DNA from 2 places in the Streptococcus halichoeri genome. Region 2 is predicted to be linked to the other one. Evidence: predicted binding sites of a transcription regulator. Region 2 holds the regulator's gene; the other holds the start of a gene.

Region 1 (4,441 bases), 910 kb from region 2:
CTGCAGCGCGATGACACAAAAGAGCCAGCACCCTTGTCCTTGCTGACTCTACTTGCATTATAGTAACCAACGCCCTTATTTGAGACGGCCTGGGCGTTTGGCATAGCCATAGTAGGCATCGGCCATAATTTCTTCCATGTCGGCTACCATTGGTAAGCGTGGGTTGGCTGGTGAGCATTGATCTTCGTAAGCCAGCAGGGCAATGTCATGCAGGCTATCCATCCACTCTTTTTCGTCAATGCCTTGATCTTTGAAGTTCATCTTAATACCAACTGCAACACCTAGGTCATAGACAGCTTGGGCGTAAGATGCCACTGCCTCTTCTGGTGTGGAAGCTGGCAGGCCAAGTAAGCGAGCAATGTCTTGGTATTTTTCATCAGCTTTCCAATAATTGTATTTTGGCCAGGTTGAGGTTTTAGAAGGGCGCGTACCATTGTAGCGGATGACATATGGTAACAAGATGGCGTTGGTGCGGCCGTGCACGGTATGATGGACCCCACCGATTTTGTGGGCCATAGAGTGACTCATACCCAAAAAGGCGTTAGCAAAGGCCATACCAGCCATGGTAGAAGCATTGTGCATTTTCTCACGCGCTTCAAAATCAGCATCGTTTACAGAACGCACCAGATAATCAAACACAATCTTGATTGCTTGTAGGGCTAAGCCATCTGTAAAATCATTAGCCATTTGAGATACATAGGCTTCTGTTGCATGGGTAAGAACATCCATACCAGTATCAGCAGCAATAAAGCCTGGAACTGACATCACTAAGGATGGATCGACAATCGCAATCGTTGGTGTCAATGAGTAGTCTGTAATAGGGTATTTACGATTAATTTTCTTATCAGAAATAACGGCAAAGGGTGTTACTTCTGATCCGGTTCCAGAAGTTGTTGGAATAGCAATGAATTTGGTTTTCTTACCGAGTTCAGGGAACTTAAAGGCACGCTTACGAATGTCCATGAATTTTTGCACAAGGTCATGGAAGTCAACCTCAGGTTGTTCATAAAAGAGCCACATAACCTTAGCTGCATCCATTGGAGAACCACCACCAAGAGCAATAATGGTATCTGGCTGGAAGGTCCGCATAAGCTCGGTTCCCTTTTGAACGGTTGTAATATCAGGATCTGGTTCCACATCTGAGAAAATCTGATAAACCACTTTGTTACGGCGCAAATCAAGTTGCTCAATAACACGATCTAAGAAACCAAGCTCAACCATAGCATGGTCTGTCACAATCATGACCCGTTCGACATCACGCGCTTTTTGTAAATATTGAATAGAATCACGTTCGAAGTATGTTTTTGAAGGAACCTTAAACCATTGCATATTATTTCTACGTCTTCCTACCTTTTTAATGTTCAAGAGGTTGATGGCACTAACATTATCTCCTACAGAGTTACGGCCATAAGAACCACAACCAAGTGTTAATGATGGAATGAAAGCATTGTAAACATCGCCAATTCCACCAAAGGTTGACGGAGAATTCCAGATAATCCGCATAGCTTTCATGACGGTACCAAAACGCTTGGCTAGGGCACTATCTTTGGTATGAATAGCTGCTGAGTGGCCTAGGCCATTAAATTCCACCATTTGCCGGGCCTTATTAAGACCATCCTCAGTTGACTCTGCCCTAAGAACAGCGATAACTGGTGATAATTTTTCACGGGTAAGGGGTTCTTGTACGCCAACTTGTGCACATTCTGCTGCCAAGATATTGGTGCCTTCTGGCACTGTAAAGCCTGCTTGCTCAGCAATCCAGCTTGCTGGTTTACCAACAATATCAGCGTTTAATTTGGCACCTGAACAATCTTTGCTGTTTGCTTTGACACCAAAGCAAAATGCTTCAAGCAGAGCTTTTTCTTTTTTATTAACAAAGTATGTTTTATAGGATTTGAATTCCTCAACAAAAGCATCATAAATCTCATTATCAATAATAACAGCTTGCTCAGAAGCACACACCATTCCATTATCAAAGGATTTGGACATGACAATATCATGAGCAGCTTGTCGAATATCAGCGCTTTTTTCAACATAGGCTGGAACATTACCAGCACCAACGCCAAGAGCAGGTTTCCCACAAGAGTAAGCAGCCCGCACCATCGCATTTCCACCAGTAGCAAGAATGGTGGCAATACCATCATGATTCATCAAGGCATTGGTTGCTTCCATAGAAGGTTTAGTAATCCATTGAATACAGTTTTCTGGCGCCCCTGCTGCAACCGCTGCATCACGCACAATTTGTGCGGCATGAGCCGATGATGCTTGAGCGGAAGGATGGAAGGCAAAAATAATGGGATTGCGTGTTTTTAAGGCAATCAATGATTTAAAAATAGCGGTTGAAGTCGGATTGGTGGTCGGCGTAATACCACAAATCACACCAACTGGTTCAGCAATCAGTGTTAACCCTGTAACTTCGTCTTCTTCAATGATACCAACAGTTTTAGTGTGGCGCATGTTGTTAACCACGTGTTCACAAGCAAACAAGTTCTTAGTTGCTTTGTCCTCAAAAACACCCCGTTTTGTTTCTTCAATTGCATGTTTAGCTAAAATACCATGGGCATCAAGGGCAGCCACCGAAGCCTTAGCAACAATATAGTCCACTTGTTCTTGATTTAATTGTCGAAAGGCATCTAAGGCAATCAAACCTTTTTCGACGCGTTCATCAACGTGTGCTTGTGCTTCTTGTTGTTTTTGTTCAGGCGACATTTGTTGTTCCACCATTTGATTCTCCTCTTAAAATAAGATTGTTAAAAGTTTCACAATTTGTTTACAAAAATAGTATACCACAAAAAGAAAGTTTGTAAATAGTTTCACAATAAAATGTGAACTTTTTTTCAAACTTTCAATTTTCCACCACCAGTTCCATTTTCTTTTCACATAAAATTAAGCTAAAGCCTTTAATCAAATCAATAAAAATGGCAAAAAGCCTTTATTTTTGGCTAAATGAGGCTTGAATCCGGCACTTTTGAACAGCAGACAGCAGTATCAACCAACTATATCCACCTTATGCCAGTATCAAAAACTGGTAGCCAGCCTTTGACGCCTTTTCTACTATACCTAGACAGCTTGCTCTACCCTAGTCCCGATGTTTTCAGGCTCTCTATCATTTTAGCACTATGATTTTTTGTCATTTGTAATGGGAATCTCCCCCACCACAAAGACCCGTAAAAGGAACTATTCGCTGACTTATGAGCAATTCTTGCCTCTTCTTTGACAGAAAGATTCCAAGTGCTCTCAGTCATCCTCCACAGTTTCTTTAAGGTAATTTAATTTTTGTAAAACAACAGGCAGAGTGGTCAAGGCTTCGTGCTTTTCTAGGACTGATATTCATTCTTGTGTATAGCTTAATTTAGCTTCAATAGTATCTTCTTAAGGTTTACTAGGAAACCCTACCTTAATCTCTTTTTCTGAATACTGGTAAATCGGCTTGCAAAAGGCCTTTGAATAGGGACTAATAGCTAAAGTCAACTGACTATCAAGCATACCATCATCTCAACTTTAGTGTAGCAAAAAAAGCCATCAAACGATGACTTTTTCAATAGGCTTTTGCTATTGTCTCTTCTCGTGCTTAGCTATAAGTCACCCGCTACAGTTGACAATGAACTTTCCTTTTACTGGCAGTTCTTGCTGCACGATAAGTGGCTAGTTGGTGTCCTTGTTAGCTGTCAACCCAATTTTGTTTATGTGTAGTGGATATAATTCTTTTAATAGGATTAGTTTTAGGCGTTTGTTTTTTCTCTTTTGGATTGATAAACGAGGACACCAGCACTAGTCATGGCAGCTAGCGCAGCTGCGGTAAAGAACGGGTTAGCCTTCTCACCGGTTGCTGGTAAGCGTTGAGCTCTTGGAGCAACAACGGTTGCTGGTGCAACCTGAGCTCTTGGCTGCGCTGCCTTAGGTTGGTTATTAGTGTCAGCTGGAGCTGGTTGTTGCTCTTGTGGTTCTTGCTTAGGTTGGCTTGGCTGTTCTGGTTGGTTAGGAGTAGGAGTTTGAGGCTGCTCAGGTTGCTGAGGAACGTGTGGACGTTCTGGCGCAGGCTGAGGTTGAGGGGTCACCTCTGGTACTTGAGGTTGATCAGGTGTATGTGGTGGATCAACTTCTGGCTCGTCAGGGATTTGTGGAGTTCCCTGTGGGCCTTGCTCACCACGATCACCTTTTTCGCCTTTTGGTCCAGGTGCGCCATCATGGCCGTCTTTACCATCATGACCGGCCTCACCTTGCGGACCTTGGATACCTTGGTCACCCTTAGGTCCGATTTCCCCTTGAGGGCCTTGTTCGCCACGGTCTCCCTTATCTCCCTTAGGGCCGATTTCTCCTTGAGGCCCACGCTCACCTTGAACACCAGGTGCGCCATCATGACCTGCTTCACCTTGAGGACCTTGGATGCCGCGGTCTCCCTTGTCACCCTTAGGACCTTGAATGCCTTGAGCACCGTCAT
Region 2 (4,441 bases):
TTGTTAGATCGCATCCTAAAGCGCTGGCTTTTAAGCGGGCCATTGCGATGATCTTGGCTTATCTGACCTTTATTGGTTTAATTTTGTGGCTTTTTTCAATTGTGATTCCTGATCTTATTCATAGTTTAAAAACGCTGATGTCCATTGATCAAGGGGCCTTAACCAATATTGTTGAACACCTCAATCAGAACAAGGAAGTCAAGCACCTGGTGAATTACTTGGGGACAGATAAAGAACTCATTTCGCGTTTAAATCACTATGGTCAACAAGTCTTAAGTCAACTTCTTGGTGTTTTGACTAATCTGTTAACCTCTATGTCAACGATTGCAGCGACCATTTTAAATCTCTTCATTAGCTTAATTTTTTCCATCTATGTCTTAGCAAGTAAGGAAAAATTAGGCTTGCAGGGTAAGCTATTGGTGGATACGTATTTAGGCAGACACGCCAAAACTTTTAATAATGTTCGGTTGATTCTGCATCATCGCTTTTACCATTTCTTTGTTGGGCAAACCATTGAAGCAATGATTTTGGGGAGTTTAACAGCGCTTGGCATGCTAATTTTTCAATTTCCCTATGCAGCAACAGTGGGAGTATTGGTTGCTTTTACCGCCCTTATTCCGGTAATTGGTGCTTATATTGGCTTGGTTGTTGGCTTTGTCCTCATTGCCACACAGTCCGTCTCAGATGCTTGTCTATTTGTGGTTTTTCTTGTTGTCTTACAACAGTTTGAGGGGAATCTCATTTATCCAAAGGTTGTCGGCGGATCAATCGGATTACCAGGTATGTGGGTACTCTTAGCCGTTACACTAGGCGGAGCCCTGGGAGGAATATTAGGCATTTTGTTAGCCGTGCCTTTAGCTGCCACTTTTTACCAATTGATCAAGGACTATACTGTTTATAGGCATCAGCAGAAAAAGAACAGTCACACCAACTAATTCAGATGTCAGCAGGACTACAACAAAAAGGAAGCAAAACCGATAGGATAACATCGGCTTTGCTTCCTTTTTTATTGAGCAATTTCGAATGAATAAGTGGAGGTATTTCAATGTATTCAATAAAACAAGGAACGAATTCTTTATTACCTAGGGAAAAATTACTGCAATTTGGCTCGGAGAGTTTAAGCAATCAAGAATTATTAGCCATTTTTCTTAGAACTGGGAAAAAAAACAAGCATGTTATGGAATTGTCAGCCTATCTCTTATCTGAACTAGATAGTTTGGCTGATTTTAAAAATCGTTCATTGCAGGAATTACAAAATTTATCTGGTCTGGGAAAGGTCAAAGCAATTGAAATTAAAGCGATGATTGAATTAGGCTTACGAATCCAGCAATCAGTTGATAAAGACCAAAATCAACTTCTATCTAGTTATCAAGTCGCCCAAAAAATGATGTTTGTACTTGGTGATAAGCGTCAGGAACATTTGGTAGCCATTTATTTAGATACCCAAAATCGCATTATTGAAGAAAAAACCATTTTTATTGGCAGTGTCCGGCGTTCAATTGCAGAGCCTCGAGAAATTTTGCATTATGCCTGCAGAAATATGGCTACAAGCATCATTATTGTGCATAACCATCCATCTGGTGTTACCGAACCCAGTGAAAATGATTGGCAGTTCACTCAAAGAATAAGACAATCATGTGAACATCTAGGAATTACCTGTTTAGATCATATTATTGTTTCACGAACTTCTTATTATAGCTTTCGTGAAAAAACGGATATTTTATAGGAAAAGCCATAGTGTCATAAAATAGGGAAGAGCACCTGCGGCAGCTTTTATGACACTCTTAAGCTTACAAAAAAACCAGTCACACAAAAAACAGGAGTAGAATGAACTTACCTAGCACCAGTCACGTGACGTATTGCTTTAGGTACTTTTTTTCGAATTTCCTGTTATTTCCCTGACTGGTGGAGTAAATCAATTGTTTGATTAACGATTTTGATGCATAAAGTACAGCAGTGTTTGCAGTTCACTGGTTAAATCCACATATTGTACAATCACATCTTTTGGAACATTAAGATGAACTGGCGAGAAGCTAAGAATTCCTTTGATGCCAGCTTGGACCAATTGATCAGCTACATCTTGTGCTTCGGTACTTGGAACTGTTAAAATGGCAGTTTCAATTCCGGATTCTTGAATGTGTGTGTCGACACTTGTGATAGCATAAATCGGAATACCATCATCTGTTTTTGTTCCAACTAGAGGATTACTTTCTAGATCAAATCCCATCACGATTTGCATTTTATTGCGATCATGAAAACGGTAGCGTAAAAGAGCTCGACCGATGTTACCACAACCCACAAGTAATACATTGGTTGTGGAATGATCATTTAAAAGATCGGCAAAGAAGTTCATTAATTTGGTCACGTCATAACCAAATCCTCGGCGCCCCAATTCCCCAAAATAGGAAAAATCACGGCGTACCGTAGCAGAATCAATGCCCATAGCATCTGCAATTTGTTTTGAACTCGCTTTTTCAACTTGATCAGCATGAAAACGTTTAAAAATACGGTAATATAAAGACAAGCGCTTAGCCGTTGCCTTGGGTATAGATTTATCAATAACCACCTTGTTAGCTCCTTTTTGTTCATTATTCAGTCATTATCTAGCACTATTGTATCAAAAAGTTTGTGAAAGATGCAACAGCTAGACAATTTTTACTGGAAAAACACCCAGCAACAAAAAAACCAATAGTCCAAAACTATTGGTCACAAGTAAGTGCCCTCTGATAACGTTTAAAAACTCACTACCCTATACTAACTATCTTGAAATAACTATTTTGAGTAAGAAATAGTATCACTGTTAGACTTAGTATTTTGCCCTGCTTTGGTCAAGTTTAGATGACAAAAGCAGTAGCAATGAGAAAACTTTCAATCCTTGTTACATAGTCATAAGGAGTGGGATAAATTTTTTAAGAAATGTCATTACACTTGAGGGTGTTTCGTAAAAATCTGACGTTCTACTAAACTATCCATCAAAAAATAGAATTTATCTTGTAGGATATGGTGTTGCTCTGCTTTAAAAATATTAACCAAGCGCAAGCCGCTCTGATCAGTAATAGCCAATTTGAAGCCGTTCAACTCTTTGTTGATTGTAATTTTAAGGGGGAAACCCTCACCAGAATTAGGTATTTCTTCTAAGAGTCGGGTGAGTTCGTAATTCCCAATTTTATTTTGGATAAACGTATTATCTCGGAGGGTGTATTTTTTTACCGAAGGATTAAGCTTATAGCTGTAACGACAATCTTTTAAAGCGATTTCTTTTTCAAATGCCATGAGAAACGGATTAACCTTTCACTATTTTTTTTAATTCATGTGCTAAGATCTGTACTTCCTTTGTGGTGTTCAGATCGGAAAAACTAATACGAATAGATTCTCGTAAACGATTCGAGTCAGGACCGTAAAGAGCAGCTAATACATGACTTGGATCAACTGTGCCCGCGGTGCAGGCTGATCCTGTTGAGATAGCGATACCAGCTAAATCAAGCTGAGTGAGAATGGTGCCATTCACTAATCCTTTGAATCCTAAATTAAGAACGTGTGGAAGACGTTTATCTGAACCATTAACATAATAGGGAAGTCCAGCCAGCTGATCTAAGAGAAGGCTGTTTAGGGCTGTGACTTTTTCCCAGTTTTGTTCCATTTGGCGGTAGGCATCTTGTAAAGCTTGGGCCATGCCAATAATGCCAATCATGTTTTCAGTACCGGAACGCCGTTTTTCTTCTTGATCACCGCCATGCAATAAGGGATCCCAGATTAGATGATGGCTGTATAGAAAACCAACACCTTTTGGTCCATGAAATTTATGAGCGGAGGCTGAAAGCATGTCAATACCACTGTCTGCTAAATTGATTTTTGCTTTTCCAATGATTTGAACAGCATCAACGTGAAACACAGCTTGGTGGTTTTTGAGCAGCTGACCTACTTCATAAATAGGTAATAAATCACCAGTTTCATTGTTTGCGGCCATCATTGATACTAAAATGGTGTCTGGGCGTAGTGCTTCCTCAACTTGCTGTACCGAAATGGTGCCCTTTTGAGGCTCTAGATAAGTTATGTCAAATCCAAACTGCTCTTCTAGATAGGCCATGGTATGCAAAACAGCATGGTGTTCAATACTTGTCGTAATTAAATGACGCCCTTGTTTTTGGTGGGCTAAAGCATAGCCTTTGATTGCTGCATTATCACTTTCGGTTCCACCAGCTGTAAAGATCAGATCACGTGAGGCAACGCCTAATAAATCAGCAATGGTTTGTCTAGCCTCTCGTAGTAATTTATGAGCCTTTCGACCATAAGAATGAATACTTGAGGGATTACCAAAAGATGACATCATATAATTATTAATCGCAGTGATAACAGATTCAGTCATAGGGGTGGTTGCAGCATTGTCAAGGTAAATCATATTTATTAACTTTCTTCGGGTGTGAAAGAAAAGAGGGGACTA

What was found. The regulator Rex, encoded in region 2, represses fermentation and respiration genes when NADH is low (regulators of the CRP and FNR family bind a similar motif). The targets are predictions, from matches to a motif close to TTGTGAANTANTTCACAA.
Region 1: adhE (bifunctional acetaldehyde-CoA/alcohol dehydrogenase) is a predicted target of Rex. The motif match lies at 2,748-2,765, and genes of this name have one in related genera.

Annotation. Positions count from the first base shown of each region.
Region 1 covers NZ_CP081502.1:281,859-286,299, forward strand. Annotated here, with positions in the region: gene adhE (bifunctional acetaldehyde-CoA/alcohol dehydrogenase) at 76-2,724, opposite strand; gene K5J94_RS09585 (LPXTG cell wall anchor domain-containing protein) at 3,723-4,441, opposite strand, start outside.
Region 2 covers NZ_CP081502.1:1,401,650-1,406,090, forward strand. Annotated here, with positions in the region: gene K5J94_RS06685 (AI-2E family transporter) at 1-935, shown strand, start outside; gene radC (RadC family protein) at 1,046-1,726, shown strand; gene K5J94_RS06695 (redox-sensing transcriptional repressor Rex) at 1,928-2,566, opposite strand; gene K5J94_RS06700 (DUF1831 domain-containing protein) at 2,923-3,273, opposite strand; gene K5J94_RS06705 (cysteine desulfurase family protein) at 3,284-4,399, opposite strand; gene K5J94_RS06710 (ribose-phosphate diphosphokinase) at 4,405-4,441, opposite strand, start outside.